3 regions of the Nonomuraea sp. NPDC049695 genome follow, and region 1 is predicted to be linked to each of the others. Evidence: riboswitches for the same ligand, from Rfam matches in the RefSeq annotation. Region 1 holds a riboswitch; each other region holds the start of a gene.

Region 1 (5,406 bases):
TACGAGATCGCTGGAACCGGCCACTTCAACTTCACCGACTACGCCGTGATCTACCTGGCGGCGCCGATCCGCGCCCTGTTCCCGCTGGAATCCATCGACGGAGCCCGTGGCCTGCGCATCCAGAACGCCTACGTCACCCAGTTCGCCGACCAGGCGGTCCGCCATCAGGTGTCCTCGCTCCTGGCCGGTGCCCGGCTCTATCCCGAGGTCCACGCGCTGCGGTGAAGCAGGAGAGCGCCGTCCGCCCGGCGGACGGACTTCGCTCATCGGCCGTGGCGGCGACCATGGTGCGGAACTCCGCGATGGTACGGGAGCCGGTCCTCGGACGGCCGCCCCGCCCCTACCGGACCTGGGCCCCTTTGCGGGAAGGACGGCGCCGTACCGGTCAGTGCTTGTGGGAGGCGGCGTCGGCCGGCTCCAGGAAGACCACCGGGACCTGGTTGTCCTCGACCACGCGGCCCAGCAGCCCGGCCAGCGTGGCGCGCTCGTCCGCCGCCAGGCTCGAGGGAAGCTGGTCGATCCGGCGGCACGTCTCGGTGTAGAAGTCCTCGGCCAGCTCGCTGCCCCGCTCGGTGAGCGCCACCCGCACGGCGCGCCCGTCGCGCGGGTCCGGCTCGCGACGCACCAGGCCCCGCTGGGCGCTGCGGTCGACCAGCTCGGTGAGGCTGGACTTGGCCAGGCCCAGGATCCCGCCCAGCGCGCTCATCCCGTACGGCTGCGCCATCAGCACGCACAGCAGCTGTCCCTGCTGCGAGGTGATCCCGTACTCGCGCGCCGACTCGGCGTACACGGCGCTCACCAGGAAGGAGGCGCGCACCAGCCCGGAGACGACTCCCATGTGCTCACCCGTTGCCTTGACCATGCCGCCGACCCTCTGCTTGATTCGGAAAGCGAACTAACTGTCAGCTTAGCAAGGCTGAAGCGCCGGGAGGCGGCCGGCGAAGAAGGCGCCGGGAGTCACGCCCATCATGACGCGGAACTCGGCCGTCATGTGCGACTGGTCGTAGTAGCCGGCCGCCGCCCAGCCGGAGGCACGGCCGTCCGCGAGCACCCTGCGGACGCGCGTGATGCGCTCGAAGCGCTTGGGCGGGAGCCCGACGCCGTCGGCGAACAGGCCGCGCAGATGACGCTCGCTGACGGCCAGCCGCCGCGCGATGGCGGGCACCGGCTCCCGTCCCGGGCCGGCAGGGCGCGTCAGGGACGTGGCCGCGGCACGTACCAGCTCGCTCCGCGCCAGGTCCGCCGGGGTCCGGGTGGCGATCCGGGCCAGCAGCGCCGGCTCCAGATGTTTCAGCACGAGCCCTGCGTCGGTCCCTGCCTCGGACAGCCGGAGCACGAGGTCGTCCGAGCCGGGCCACAGCTCGCCGATGCCGACCACCCGGTCGACCAGCTCGCCCGCTCGCACGCCGAGCAGCGGCCGGGCGGAGCCGGGCCGAAGCCGGAGCCTGAGGCTGAAAGGGATGTCCTTGCCGGTGTTGTACGTAGCACGCGTACGTGGCCCGGTCACCAGCAGGTCGCAGCGCCCGTCCCGCGCTCGGCGCACGACCAGCGCGGTGTCGGCGTCGGGGACGTGAACCAGCCGATCGCCGGGCCCGAAGTCCGTCCACACGGTGATGTCGCTGATCCAGCGTCGCAGCCTGCCGGGCGGGATGCTCATGGCCTCACGTTAACCGCCCTGGGCTGGACCCTTGTCGGATGGTGGATATGAGCCGGTTGTGCCGGAACTTCCTATAGGCGCCGACGGATGCGCTGACAGCATGCGACGCATGATTCTTGTTACCGGTGCCACTGGCACCATCGGTGGTGAAACGCTCCGGTTGCTGTCGGCTCGTGGCGAGCGGGTGCGGGCGATGGCTCGGGAGCCTTCCCGAGTTCCCGCACTGCCCGGCGTCGATGCCGTACGAGGCGATTTCGACGACCTCGGGTCCCTGGCGGAGGCGGCGGCGGGAGTCGACACCCTGTTCCTCCTCAGCGCCCCCGGCCCGGCGATCATCCGGCACGACGAGGCGATGCTCGCCGCCGCGCGGGCGGCGGGCGTACGGAAGGCGGTGAAGCTCTCGGCCATCGGCACCGGCGAGCAGTCCGACTCCAAGGTGACGGACTGGCACCTTCCCGGCGAGGAAGCGCTGCGGTCGACCGGCGTGGAATGGACGGTGCTGCGCCCCTCCAGCTTCGCCTCCAACAGCCTGCGCTGGGCCGCCCCGATCCGGTCAGGGCACCCGATTCCCAACATGACCGGCACCGGCACGCAGGGCGTCATCGACCCGCGTGACGTGGCCGAGGTAGCCGTGCGCGCGCTGACGTCCGGTGACTTCGCGGGCGGCGTGCTCACACTGACGGGGCCGGAGCTGCTGAGCGTCCCCGACATGGTGGAGTGTCTGGGCGAGGTCCTCGGTCGCGGCCTGGAGGCCGTGGATGTGCCGCTTGAGCTCTACCGGCAGCGGCTGCTCGCCGCCGGACAGGACGCCGCGTTCGCCGACACCGCCGTCAACGGCGCCGACTTGGTCGCGCGAGGCGGCAACGCCCGGCTGACGCCGGACGTGGAGAAGGCGCTGGGCCGCCCGCCCCGCACGTATGGCACCTGGGCCCGTGACCACCGCACCGCCTTCACCGCCTGAGCCGCCTCACGCGCGTGCCGCCCCGTCACGCCGAGCGGCGTGTTCCGCCGTCACGCCGAGCGGCGTGATCGCCCAAGGGCCGAGTTCAGCTCGCCGACACCGAGAAGCTGTTGGTGCGGAAGTCCATCCCGCCGCTGGACGACGTGATCTCGTAGCCGAACTGGACGTCGCCGAGCGTCACGTCACCGAACCAGTTCCTGGACCGGAGCCAGTTCAGGATCGCCTTGATGTCCACGCTCCCGGAGCTGACGTTGCCCTGCCGCACGAAGGAGAACACCTGGTTGGACCCGTTGGAGCCGCGGTAGACGTCCCAGCTGTGGCCGCCCACCGACGCGCTCGTCTGCCGCGACCCGATCGGGCCCACCGGGCCGTACTTGTTCATCCAGAGCATGATCTCGTAGGTGTGGCCGTCGCACCAGATGTCGTACGCGCTGGTGTAGGCGCCGCCGTTCGGGACGGTCACGTTGAAGCTGCTGGTCGCGCTGCCGAGGGCGCTGAGCCGCCGGTTCACGTTCTTCGTGGCGTTGGGATAGGACTTGACGCCGCCGGTGTTGGGGTGGTTGGCCCAGACACCCCAGTTGCTGTACGAATTGGCCCAGATCGTCTGTGGGCCGGCACCGCTGCCCCAGATGTTGTTGTAAAGGGTGTAACCGCCGTTGGTCCAGGTGCCCCACTGGGCCGTCGAGGACCAGACGGCGGCCTGGGCGGGCTGAGCGAGCACCCCGATGAGCGCGACGAGCATGGATGCCGAGACGAAGAGGCGGAGCGTCCTGAGCATGATCTCCCTTTCCGCTGTTGTCGGCCGATGGCGGGCACCTCCTCGTCGAATCCGGACTGTCGAAGCGCTTCGACGAGATTTCGACGCGACCCGGACCGGTTCGACGGGGAAGTGGGGTCACCGTAAGTCCGCATCCGGCCAGGGGAAACAGCGGCGAGCAAGAAATCCTCACCATCGCAGGTCAAGCGATGAAGGGTGACGGGATCGACGTGAAAGTTTCACCCCGGCCGCCGGTCTCCGGCGCCGTCTCACGCGCGTTCCGCCGTCATGCCGCTGGTCCGGGACTGCTCGCCGTCTGCTAGCGTTCCCCGTGACGCGGGGTGCCCGGTAGGCCGGGCTGAGATCACACCCGTCGAACCTGATCTAGTTCGCACTAGCGAAGGGACGTCATCGGTGACCTTCTGTGAGCAGATGTGGACGCGCACGGCCCCGTTGCTCGAGGCGATCCACGACCACCCGTTCAACACCGCGCTCCGCGACGGCACCCTCGACCGCGACCGCTTCGCGTTCTACCTCGTCCAGGACGGCCGCTACCTGGTGGCGTACTCCAAGGTGCTGGCGACCGCCTCGGCCCGCGCCACCGACCCGGCCGACGCCGCGTTCTTCGCCCGGAGCGCGCACACGGCGCTGGTCGTCGAGCGCGGCCTGCACGCGGGCTACCTGCAGCAGTTCGGCCTGGCGGCCGCCGAGACGGAAGCCGTCGCCACCTCGCCCACCTGCCTGGCCTACTCCTCCTATCTGCAGGCCACGGCTCTCGCCGCCCCCTTGCCCGTGCTCGCCGCCGCCGTGCTGCCGTGCTTCTGGGTCTACCAGGACGTCGGCACGGCGCTGCTCGAGCGCACGGCGGAAGCCGCCGACCACCCGTACCGGACCTGGATCGCCACCTACTCCGACCCGTCCTTCGCGGCCTCGGTGGAGCAGGCCAGGGCGCTCGTGGACCGGCTGGCCGAGCTCGCCGACCCGGGGACGCGCCGGGCGATGGAGGAGGCGTTCTGCCGGGCCACCGAGTACGAGTGGATGTTCTGGGACAGCGCGTGGCGCCTCGAGACCTGGCCCACGGCGCGGTGGCTGGCCCGCCACCCCGCCGTCACGCGAACGACTCGCTGAGCTCCCTGCGCAGCTCGTGGGCCTGGTGCAGGTAGTGGCGGGCCAGCACGGAGCGCCCGGACGAGTGGTACAGCTCGCCCAGCGACTGGTACGTGTCGGCCTCGCCGCTCCGGTCCCCGAGCTGCTGGAAGATCACCAGTGAGCGCTCCAGCTGGTCGGAGCCGTCCGACCGGTCGCCCCTGGCCACCTGGAGCCCGCCCAGGTTCCGCATCGCGTACGCGCCGCAGTGCCGATCCCCGAGGGCCTCGAAGATGTCCAGCGCGTGCCCCTGTGAGCGCATGGCCCTGTCGGACTCGGCGACCAGGTCGTACAGGCGGCCGAGCTGCATCGACACGCAGCCCTCGCGGTGGGCGTCGCCGAGCTCCTCGGCCAGCCGCAGGGCGTCCCCGAGCCACCTGGAGGCCTGGCGCACGTCGCGCAGCGACAGGTAGACGCGCCCGATCGCCTGCCGCGCGTACGCCTCGCCGCTCCGGTCCCCGATGGCCAGGAACATGGCCAGCGCGTGCCTGAAGGATCCGAGCGCCCTGAGGTGCCGGCCGGAGAACTGGTTGACCGCCGCCAGCCCGCAGATGGAGATCGCCTCGCTCCGCGTGTCGCCCAGCTCGTGGAAGATGGCCCGCGCCCGCCGGAACATGTCCCCGGCCTCGGCGTAGCGGTCCTGGTAGACGCAGACCTGGGCCAGGCCGCGGAGCATGGCGGCCTCGCCGTGGCGGTCGCCGGCCGCGCGGGCGCTGTCCAGGGCGACGCGGTGCGTGGTCTGCCACTCCTCCAGGCGGCAGTGCAGGTCGAAGTACGGCACCAGGGTCGCGGCCAGCCCCCACGCGGACTGGGCCAGGCCCGCGTCGGCGGCCAGCCGTACGGCCTCGACCAGGGAGTCCTGCTCGGCGTCGAACCACGCCAGCG
Region 2 (5,406 bases), on a different contig from region 1:
CCGGGCGGACGCCGATGCCCGTGACGACCACGTGGGCCTCCACGAACTCGCCGCCGACCAGGCGCACGCCGCCCTCGTCCACGGAGTCGACCATGGTGCCGAGCCGCAGGTCGATCTCGTCGTACCAGCGCTGGGTGCGGGCCCCGATCTCGGCGCCGACGGCGGCCGCGAGCGGCGCGGGACCGGCCTCGATGACCGTCACCGCGCAGCCGGCGCGGCGGGCGGCGGTGGCCACCTCGGCGCCGATCCAGCCCGCGCCGATGACGGCGACGCGGGCGCCGGTGACGAGCATGGCCCTGAGCTCGTGGGCGTCGTCGATCGTGCGCAGCACGTGCTGCGGGCCGTCGCCGGGCAGCCTGATCGGCTCGGCCCCGGTGGCGATGACCAGCCCGTCGTAGCGCACCTCGCCCTCGGTGGTCTCGACGACGCCCTGGCGCAGCGACTTGGCGCTGACGCCCGGGCGGAAGTCCACGTCGATCGCGGCCAGGTCGGTGCCGACGTAGCTGGTGTCGGCGTCGCCGAACAGCACGGCCTTGGACAGCGGCGGGCGGTCGTAGGGGCGATGGCGCTCCTCACCGATCAGCGTGATCCTTCCGCCGAAACCGCGTCCGCGCAGCGCTTCCACGGTGCGCACCCCGGCCAGGCCGGCTCCTACCACCACGACATGATTCACGTTCATGACCATAACGGGGGCGGTGCCGGGCCGTCGCGCCGAGGCCGTAGGCTGGAGGCGGAAAGACGCGCGGGAGTCCGGCCGTAACCGGGCTGAGAGGAAGGCTTCACCGGGCCTTCGACCGCAAGACACCTGATCCGGATCATGCCGGCGAAGGGAGCGCGGATGGATGTGATCGTGGGCGCCGGGGTCGTCGGGCTCTCCGTGGCCTGGCGGCTGGCCCGCGACGGGCGGCCGGTCACCCTCGTCGACCCCGCCCCTGCCTCGGGCGCCTCGCACGCGGCCGCGGGGATGCTGGCGCCGGTCAGCGAGGTCTCCTACACCGAGGCGCCGCTGCTGCGGCTGGGCGCGGCGTCGCTGCGCCGCTGGCCCGGCTTCGCCGCCGAGCTGGCCGCCGACGCGGGCCTGGCGGGCGTCGAGGCCCTGGACCTGCGTTCCGACGGGACGCTCGACGTGGCGTTCGGGGCAGACGACCTGGCGGCGCTGGACGAGCTGGCCGCGTACATGGAGAAGCTGGAGCTGCCCGTCGAGCGGCTGAGCGGGCGCGAGTGCCGCCGCCTGGAGCCCATGCTGGCGCCCTCCGTGCGGGGCGGGCTGCTGGCTCCCGGCGACGCCTGGGTGGACCCGCGGCGGGTGACGGCGGCGCTGCTCGCCGCCCTCGACCGCCTGGGAGTCCCGCTGGTACGGGCCCGCGCCGGCGAGCTGCTGCGCGACGGCGGCGGCCGGGTCACAGGGGTACGCCTTGACCAAGGCGGCGAGATACCGGCGGAGCGGGTCGTCCTGGCGGCCGGGGCGTGGAGCGCCGGGCTGGCAGAGGTGCCGGTGCGGCCGGTCAAGGGGCAGATCATGCGGTTGCGTTCCCCGCAGCCGCTGCTCACCCGCTGCGTACGCGGCACCGTGCACGGCACGCCGGTCTACCTCGTCCCCCGGGGTGACGGCGAGCTGGTGGTCGGGGCGACCCAGGAGGAGATGGGGTTCGACACCCGGGTGACCGCGGGCGGGCTGTACGAACTGCTGCGGGACGCCAGGGAGCTGGTGCCGGGCGTCACCGAGCTGGAGGTCGCCGACGTGGTGGCCGGGCTGCGGCCGGGCACGCCGGACAACCTGCCCGTCATCGGCCCGAGCGGCACCCCGGGGCTCGCGCTGGCCACCGGGCACCACCGGGGCGGCGTGCTGCTGGCGCCGTTGACGGCCGACATCCTGCGGGGCGAAGAGGGCGAGCTGGCGGCGTTGTGCGCGCCTGGAAGGTTTCGGGAAATTTCATGATTGTGACGATCAACGGGGCCGCGCACGAGGTGGCCGACGGCATGACCGTGGCGCAGGCCGTACACAGACTGACCTCGGCCACCACCGGGGTGGCCGTGGCCGTGAACGACGAGGTGGTCACGCGGAGCTCGTGGGAGACGACGGCGCTCAGCGACCGTGACCGGGTGGAGGTTCTGACGGCGGTGCAAGGTGGATGATCTGATCATCGCCGGGGAGAAGTTCGCTTCCCGGCTCATCATGGGGACCGGCGGCGCTCCCTCGCTCGACGTGCTCGACCAGGCGCTGGCCGCGTCCGGCACCGAGATCACCACGGTGGCCATGCGGCGGCTCGACCCCGATGCCCCCGGCTCGGTCCTCGACGTGCTGCGCAGGCGGGACATCAAGGTGCTGCCCAACACGGCCGGCTGCTTCACCGCGGGCGAGGCCGTGCTGACGGCGCGGCTGGCCAGGGAGGCGCTCGGCACGAACTGGGTCAAGCTCGAGGTCATCGCCGACGAGCGGACGCTGCTGCCCGACCCGATCGAGACGTTCGACGCGGCCGAGCGGCTGGTGGCCGACGGGTTCGTGGTGCTGCCGTACATCGGGGACGATCCCGCGCTGGCCCGCAGGCTGGAGCAGGCGGGCTGCGCGGCCGTGATGCCGCTGGGCGCGCCGATCGGCTCGGGCCTCGGCATCCGCAACCCGCACAACATCGAGCTGATCGTCGAGGCCGCGTCGGTGCCGGTGGTGCTCGACGCGGGCATCGGCACTGCGAGCGACGCCGCGCTGGCGATGGAGCTCGGCTGCGACGCCGTGCTGCTGGCCACCGCGGTGACCAGGGCGCAGCGGCCCGACCTCATGGCGGCGGCCATGAAGGGGGCCGTGGTCGCGGGACGGCTGGCGCGGCTGGCCGGACGCATCCCACGCAGGCGCTACGCCGAGGCGTCCTCCCCGATGACCCCCTGAGAGACCGCTTGCTCAAGGCGCCGAGCACCTCTGAGGCGCCTGGTGCGGACGTGGGCGCGGGGGCGTTCGACAGGAACGTCTCCGCATCGGTTTAGGGCGGCAAGGCCCTGCCGATGGCAAAACGCCCGTAAACTCAGCGGGGTGGACACGACGACTGCGGACCCCCTGGTCGGGCGGCTTCTCGACGGACGCTACCGCATCGAGAGCCGGATCGCCCGGGGCGGTATGGCGACGGTCTACCTCGCGCTGGACGTCCGGCTGGACCGGACGGTGGCGCTGAAGGTCATGCACCGCTCGCTCGCCGAGGACCCGGCGTTCGTCAGGAGGTTCATCGGCGAGGCCAAGTCGGTCGCCAGCCTCTCGCACCCCAACGTGGTGCACGTCTTCGACCAGGGCACCGACAACGACGTGGTCTACCTGTCGATGGAGTACGTGCCCGGCAGGACGCTCCGCGACATCCTGCGCGAGCGCGGCAGGCTGCCCGCCCGCGAGGCCCTCGAGATCATGATCCCGGTGCTCGCCGCCCTCGGCGCGGCCCACCAGGCCGGGATGGTCCACCGCGACGTCAAGCCGGAGAACGTCCTGATGACCGACGACGGCCGGGTCAAGGTCGTCGACTTCGGCCTGGCCAGGGCCATCGAGGCCACCAACCAGACCCGCACCGGCGTGATGATCGGCACGATCGGCTACATGGCTCCCGAGCAGGTCACGCTCGGCGCCACCGACGTGCGCAGCGACGTCTACGCCGCGGGCATCATGCTGTTCGAGCTGGTCACGGGGCAGCAGCCGTACGACGGCCAGACGCCGATGTCGGTCGCCTACCGGCACGTCCACGACACCGTGCCCGCGCCGTCGTCGCTGGTCCCCGAGGTGCCGCCGCTGATCGACACGCTGGTGACGCACGCGACGGCCCGCGAGCCGGCCGACCGCCCCGCCGACGCCACCGCGATGCTCGTGGCGGCCGTCGACGCGCACCGGATGCTGCCGCGGCTGACCAACCCGCCGATGTCCCACTCGCAGCCGCACACCCGTACGTTCTCCGCCGCCCCCTCGGCGCCGCAGGCCGCGCCGGCCCACACCATGATCCAGCCGCGGGAGGAGACGCCGAAGCGGCGGGGGTTCAGGCCCAACTGGTTCCTGGTGACGCTCGCCGCCGTGATGGTGGTCGCGGTGGGCCTGACCGGCTGGTTCTTCGCGCAGCCCGAGCTCGTCCACGTGCCCGACCTGGTCGGCAAGAACCTGGAGCTGGCCAGGAAGAGCGCCGTCGCGGCCGGGTTCAAGGTGCAGGAGGGCAAGGCACTCAACGACGAGAAGGTGGAGGCGGGCCTGGTCCTCAGCACCGACCCGCCCGCCGACGCCGAGGTGGAGAAGGGCGCCACGATCACGCTGGTGCCCTCGCTCGGCCCCAAGCGGATCATCGTGCCCAAGACCGACGGCATGAGCGGCGACGAGGCCCGCTCCGCGATCGCCGCCGCCGGGCTGACCGTGGGCGTGGTCAAGCGGCTGGCCAACCAGGCGGTCGAACGGGGCAAGGTGATCCGCACCTCGCCGCAGGTGGGCGAGAAGGTGCGGGAAGGCGCCAAGGTCGACATCTTCGTCAGCGCCGGAATGGTCATGCCCGACGTCAACGGCATGCCCAAGGACGAGGCCGCCGGATATCTGGGCCAGCAGGGCTTCGCGGTGCAGGTCAACGAGGTGGACGACGACGCCGAGCCGTGCACGGTCATCGCCCAGACGCCCAAGGCGAAGTCCGAGGTGGACAAGGGCGCGCAGGTCGCGATCACGGTGGCGCGGTGCCAGACGGACTTCTTCGACTGGTTCCGCGGCGACAACGAGGCCCGCGACGACCAGCAGTTCAGCATCGTGCCGTCGATGATCGGCAAGAACGTCAAGGACGCCAAGGCGGAGCTGGAGGCACTCGGGTTCAAGGTGCGGGTGCAGAAGCTCGGCAACGCCGGGGTCGTGCAGTTCCAGCGGCCCCTGCCGGGCAGCGAGCGCCCGGCGGGCAGCACGGTCATGCTCTGGCAGTGACGGGCCGCGCCACGCCCGGGTGACGCCGTTCCGGCTACGTGCCTGGGCGGGGAGGCCGGGGCTTGGAGCATGACACGAAAAGTCCTGGCCATGAGGGCGGTCAGTTCGGAGTTCTTGCGGATGGACCGGGCACGAAGCGCATGTGTGTACTTCTGACATGCCCGACACACTGACCGACTTCAACGCCAGGTCCCCGGACGCCGCCGAGGAGGAGCTGCTCACCTGCTGCGCCTCCCGGACCTTCGCCGCGAAGCTGGCGGCGCGCAGGCCGTACCGGGATCTCGGCGAGCTTACCGCGGCCGCCGACGCGGCCGTCAGGGAGCTCGCGTGGGACGACGTGCTGGAGGCGCTCGCGGCGCACCCGCGGATCGGGGAGCGGGCCGCCGGGGGCGGCAGGGAGGCGTCGTGGTCCCGGCAGGAGCAGTCGGGGCTGGCGGACTCGGGGGCGCAGGACGGGGTACGCCAGGCGCTCGCCGAGGGCAACAAGGCGT
Region 3 (5,406 bases), on a different contig from region 1:
CGTGGGAAAACCTTGGCCGAGAGTCTTCACTGCCGCAGGGTTCGACGTAGCGTTTATGACAACCGAAGGAAGAGGGCAAAGTGTCTGAGGACGACCGGACGCGGGCCATGCGGTCACCAGGCGACGGCCGCCCGCTGCCACCGAAGCCCAGCGACGGGCGGCTGCGTTCAGGGGGTGCGCCTGCCCATGAGAGTCCGTTCGGGGGGCCGGGCGCGCCCACGCACAAGCTTCCTGCAGCTCCGCAGGGACCCCCTTCGGATGCTCCGCCCAAGGGCGGGCGCGTGTACGGCAAGGCCCGCGCTGGTAATAGTCCGGTGCGGCCGCTGCGCTCCAAGGGCGATGAGCCGGCTGGTCCCGCGGGACCGCGCTTGCGGCTCTCCGGCAGGACGATTCTGAAGATCGTGGCTGGGGTGCTGGTCGTCCTGCTCGTGGCGGCCGTGGGTCTGTTCTTCTGGATCAACTCCAGGATCACCGGCATCGACGGCGTGCTGGACGATTACCAGGGCCGTATCGCGGACACCCCCGGCACCAACTGGCTGCTCGTCGGCTCCGACAGCCGCAAGGGCCTGTCGGCCGCGGAGCGGAAGAAGCTGGCCACCGGTAAGGCCGTCGGGCAGCGTACGGACTCGATGATGCTGCTGCACATTCCCGACACCGGCGACAAGCCGACGCTGGTGAGCCTGCCGCGCGACTCGGCGGTCACCATCCCCGGCAAGGGGCGCGACAAGCTCAACGCCGCCTACAACGGCGGGCCGCAGCTCCTGGTCCGCACCGTGGAGTCGGTCACCGGAGTGCACGTCGACCACTACATGGAGATCGGGTTCGCCGGGTTCGTGAACATCGTGGACGCCATCGGCGGGGTCGAGATCAACGTACGGGCCGCCGTGGACGACCCGAAGGCGGGGCTCAAGCTGAAGAAGGGCACCCAGGTGCTCAACGGCGCCCAGGCCCTGGGATACGTGCGGACCCGCAAGGGCGGCGCGCTGCCCGACTTCGAGCGGACCAAGCGGCAGCGGCAGTTCCTGGGCGCGGTCGTGAAGAAGGCGGCCAGTCCCGGGGTGCTGATCAACCCGTTCACCTCGATCCCGCTGGCGATGAGCGCCACTGACGCGGTCGCCGTCGACTCGGGGACGGGCGCGTTCGACATGCTGTCGCTGGGGCTGGCGATGGGCGACAGCCCGGTGACGACGGTGGTGCCGTTCGGCGGGAACGAGACCGTCCCGAGCGGCGGCACGGCGGTCAAGTGGGACCGCACCAAGGCCCTGGCCCTCTTCGACGCTCTCAAGAGCGACAAGCCGGTCCCCCAGAGCATCATCGACAGCAACTGAGCACTAACCTGCCGGCCATGGCCATCTCGGAGAGACTGCACGCCATCGGCCGTCCGCTGCTCCAGGCGCAGCTGGAGCATCCCACCGTGGCCGGCATCGGGCGGGGCGACCTGCCCGAGCCGGTGTTCAGGTCGTGGCTGGAGCAGGACTACCTGTTCCTGCTCGACTACGTACGGGTCTTCGCCCGGCTGGCCTGGCAGGCTCCGGCCGGGCACCTGGGTGACCTGGTGGACCTGGCGCACACCACGTACCACGACGAGCTGAGCCTGCACAGGTCGCTGTCGGCGGAGTTCGGGGCCGATCTGGAGGGGGCGGTGAAGGGGCCGGCGTGTGCGGCGTACACGGCGTTCCTGCTGGAGTCCGCGGCGTCGTACGGGGAGGGGCTGGCTGCGCTTTATCCGTGTATGTGGGGATATTCGAGTCTTGGGCGGATATTGGCGGAGAATCCGCCCGATGAGCCGAGATATCGGGCCTGGGTGGACACGTACGCGGATCCGGGGTTCGAGGCGCTGACCGTGCGGATCGCGCAGATGATCGACGAGGCGGAGCCGGACCCGGTGCGGGCGGAGGCGCTGTTCGCCGAGGGTATGGCGCACGAGCTGGCCTTCTGGAACGTCCCGTAGCCGCCGTACGCTGGTGGCATGCCGGAACTTCCTGAAGTGGAGTCTCTCACCCACTTCCTGCGCGAGCGGGCCGTGGGACGTACGGTTCTCGGGATCGACGTCGTGGCCATCCAGGCGCTCAAGACGTTCGACCCGCCCGTGACCGCGCTCGGCGGGCTGACCGTCACCGGCGTGTCGCGGCACGGCAAGTTCCTCGACCTCGACTGCGACGGCCTGCACCTGGTCATCCACCTGGCCAGGGCGGGGTGGCTGCGCTGGCGCGACGACCTCTCGGGCGCGAAGCCGGTGCGTCCCGGCAAGGGGCCGCTCGCGGTACGGGTCCGGCTGGCGCCCGACGACGAGGGGCCGGCGCCCGGATTCGAGCTGACGGAGGCGGGGACGCAGAAGCGCCTCGCCGTCTATGTCACGAAAAATCCGGAGGACATCCCCGGCATCGCCTCTCTCGGCCCCGACCCCCTCCACGAGTCCTTCACCGTCGACGCGCTCAAGCGCATCGTGAGCGGCAACCGCACCCAGATCAAGGGGCTGCTGCGCGACCAGAAGGTCATCGCGGGCATCGGCAACGCGTACTCGGACGAGGTGCTGCACGCGGCGAGGATGTCCCCGTTCAAGATCGCGTCTTCGTTGACGGACGCCCAGATCGCCGACCTGCACGAGGCCATCGTCACCACGTTGGGCGAGGCGGTGGAGCGGGCGCACGGGCTGGCGGCCAAGGACCTCAAGGCGGAGAAGAAGTCCGGGCTGCGCGTCCACAACCGCGCGGGGCAGCCGTGCGACGTGTGCGGTGACACGATCCGCGAGGTGTCCTTCGCCGACTCGTCCCTGCAGTACTGCCCCACCTGCCAGACCGGTGGCAAGCCACTCGCGGACCGGCGCCTGTCTCGCCTGCTGAAATGAGCTGCGGTCTGGTTACTTCTCAGCAGCTCGGTTCTCTCTTGTAACCGATCGGGTCGTCGGCGAACATGGGCACCGTGGAATCACCCGATCGCTGCGACAGCACCATGGAAGACGACTACGACGTACGCCAGTGGGACACGCGCGAGGACTGCGAGGTCCGTCAGATACTCGACCGCATCGCGGACAAGTGGTCGCTGCTCGTGATCGCGCTGCTCGACTGTCAGAGCCTGCGTTTCACCCAGCTCCGCCGCGAGATCGACGGCGTCAGCCAGCGCATGCTCAGCGTGACCCTGCGCCAGCTCGAGCGCGACGGCCTGGTCACCCGTACGGTCCACCCCGTCGTGCCGCCCAGGGTCGACTACGCGCTCACGCCGCTCGGCCGTACGCTTCATCAGACCATCAAGACGCTGGTCACCTGGACGGAGGAGCACCAGCAGGAGATCGCCGCCGCGCGTGCGGCCTACGATGAGAGACGCGAGATGATGGAGTCATGACCGTTCCTGAGATCGAGGCCAGTGCAGTTCCCGACGACGCCTACCTGCTCGACGTCCGAGAGCAGGAGGAGTGGGTCGCGGGGCACGCGCCCGAGGCAGTCCACATCCCCATGACCCAGATCCAGGGGCGGGTGGACGAGGTGCCCGGCGACCGCACGGTCTACGTCGTCTGCCGGGTGGGTGGCCGGTCCCTTCAGGTGGCGGCCTGGCTCAACCAGCTCGGGCGCGACGCGGTCAACGTCGGCGGCGGCATGCAGTCGTGGGAGTTCGCGCGCCGCCCGATGGTGAGCGAGACCGGGCAAACGCCCTTCGTTGCGTAAAAAGCTCCAAAAGCGGGCGTAAAGCCTCCCTGTGGCATTTCAGCCGCCACTAGGGCATGATGAGGGCGCCAACTTCAGATCGTCGCGGGAGCTCGGGGTTCGCCGGGCTGAGAGGGCAGCAGAGATCCGCTGCCGACCGCCTGAACCTGTCCGGGTAATGCCGGCGTAGGGAGTGTGCGATGACGCATGTCGCCGACGAAGTTCCCCTGACCCTCGAGGGCAGGCCGCCGAAGACGCTGGGCGTACTCGACCAGGGTGCGCTCTGGGCGAACCTCGGCGTCAGCCTCCTGGGCTTCTCCGGGGCGCTGCTCCTGCTCGACCCGCTCCAGGGCGCCCCGCTCAGCCTGGCCGCCGCGCTGGTGGCCGTCGTGGTGGGCAGCCTCGTCGGCACGGCCATGGTCGGCCTGTCCGCCGTCCCCGGCACGCGGACGGGGCAGCCCGCGATGGTGCTGCTGCGGGGGCTGTTCGGGGCGAGGATCTCGTACGTGCCCACGGTGCTGAACATCGTGCAGATGATCGGCTGGGGCGCGTTCGAGCTGTGGGTGATCGCCAAGGCGGCCGGCGCGATCTTCGGGGCGGTGCCGTACCAGGTGTGGGTGATCGCGGCGGGGGCGCTGACCACCGCGCTCACCATCTGGCCGCTCGGGTCGGTGCGGATCCTGCGGCGGTACGTCACCATCGGGGTGATCGTGTCGCTGGTCTGGTTCGCCTGGTTCTTCCTGACCCGGGCGCCCGTGCACACGGGTGGGTCCTGGGCGGCGTTCGCCCCGGCCGTGGACTACGTGATCGCGCTGTCGGTGTCGTGGGTGCCGATGGCGGCGGACTTCGCCCGGCACTCCCGGTCGAGCGGGGCCGCGTTCACCGGCGTGGTGGGCGGGTACACGCTGGCGCAGGTGGCCTGCCTGGGGCTCGGCGTGTACGCGGTGGCCATGGCCGGGGCGGACGCGGTGCAGGCCGACGGGACGTCGGTGTTCGGCCCCTTCGTCGCGGTGCCGTTGGGCGCGCTGTTCTTCGCGATCCTGGTGCTGCGCGAGACCGACCAGTCATTCGCCAACGTCTACTCCACCACGGTCTCGCTGCAGAACCTGATGCCGCGCGTGGACCGGCGCATCTTCTCCACCGCCATCGGCGTGCTGACCGTCGCGATCGCCCTGTTCGTGGACGTCAACTCGTACGGGGCGTTCCTCGGCGTGATCGGGGCGGTGTTCGTGCCGATGTTCGCGGTGCTGGCCGTGGACTACTTCGTGCTGGGCGGCTCGCGCAGCTGGAACACCGAGGAGCACGCGCCTTCGCGCTGGTCGAGGCTGGTGCCGTGGGCCCTCGGCTTCGTGGCGTACTGGCTGACGACCTCCACGCCCACGCTCCCGCAGTGGGACGCCTACTGGCAGTCGGTCCGCGAGGCCATCGGCTTCGCCCGGCAGCCGTGGATGAACGGGGCGCTCGGCGCGGCCGTCGTGGCCGCGCTGGTCACCCTGCTCATCGGCGTGTTGACGCGCGCTGCTCGACGTTGAGCAGGTGCTGCTTGGCCGCCGTGCCGCCCGCGTAGTCGCCGAGCCCGCCGTCCTCGCGCACCACCCGGTGGCACGGCACGACCACGCACACGGGGTTGGAGGCCAGCGCGTTGCCGATCGCCCGGAGCGCGCGCGGCCTGCCGATGCTCGCGCCGATCTCCTCCAGGGTCGTCGTCGTGCCGTACGGGATCGCCGTCGCCTTCTGCAGCACCGTGCGGGCGAACGGCGTGGCC

The links. Region 1 has a riboswitch for thiamine pyrophosphate ahead of tenA (thiaminase II). Riboswitches for the same ligand answer to the same signal wherever they lie in the genome.
Region 2: linked by a shared signal. The riboswitch ahead of thiO (glycine oxidase ThiO) and the one ahead of tenA (thiaminase II) in region 1 are both predicted to bind thiamine pyrophosphate.
Region 3: linked by a shared signal. The riboswitch ahead of AB0J64_RS50325 (cytosine permease) and the one ahead of tenA (thiaminase II) in region 1 are both predicted to bind thiamine pyrophosphate.

Annotation. Positions count from the first base shown of each region.
Region 1 is NZ_JBFANV010000024.1:11,321-16,726, reverse strand. It holds gene AB0J64_RS21840 (hypothetical protein) at 1-225, shown strand, start outside; gene AB0J64_RS21835 (MarR family transcriptional regulator) at 386-862, opposite strand; gene AB0J64_RS21830 (helix-turn-helix domain-containing protein) at 908-1,657, opposite strand; gene AB0J64_RS21825 (NAD(P)H-binding protein) at 1,767-2,618, shown strand; gene AB0J64_RS21820 (hypothetical protein) at 2,704-3,399, opposite strand; TPP riboswitch at 3,703-3,798, shown strand; gene tenA (thiaminase II) at 3,790-4,503, shown strand; gene AB0J64_RS21810 (BTAD domain-containing putative transcriptional regulator) at 4,484-5,406, opposite strand, start outside.
Region 2 is NZ_JBFANV010000062.1:31,381-36,786, reverse strand. It holds gene AB0J64_RS38685 (FAD-dependent oxidoreductase) at 1-679, opposite strand, end outside; TPP riboswitch at 733-849, shown strand; gene thiO (glycine oxidase ThiO) at 839-1,939, shown strand; gene thiS (sulfur carrier protein ThiS) at 1,936-2,136, shown strand; gene AB0J64_RS38670 (thiazole synthase) at 2,129-2,884, shown strand; gene pknB (Stk1 family PASTA domain-containing Ser/Thr kinase) at 3,026-4,915, shown strand; gene uraD (2-oxo-4-hydroxy-4-carboxy-5-ureidoimidazoline decarboxylase) at 5,073-5,406, shown strand, end outside.
Region 3 is NZ_JBFANV010000115.1:6,965-12,370, reverse strand. It holds gene AB0J64_RS50350 (LCP family protein) at 402-1,328, shown strand; gene AB0J64_RS50345 (transcriptional regulator) at 1,346-1,951, shown strand; gene AB0J64_RS50340 (DNA-formamidopyrimidine glycosylase family protein) at 1,970-2,848, shown strand; gene AB0J64_RS50335 (helix-turn-helix domain-containing protein) at 2,923-3,342, shown strand; gene AB0J64_RS50330 (rhodanese-like domain-containing protein) at 3,339-3,662, shown strand; TPP riboswitch at 3,737-3,852, shown strand; gene AB0J64_RS50325 (cytosine permease) at 3,842-5,173, shown strand; gene AB0J64_RS50320 (methylated-DNA--[protein]-cysteine S-methyltransferase) at 5,139-5,406, opposite strand, start outside.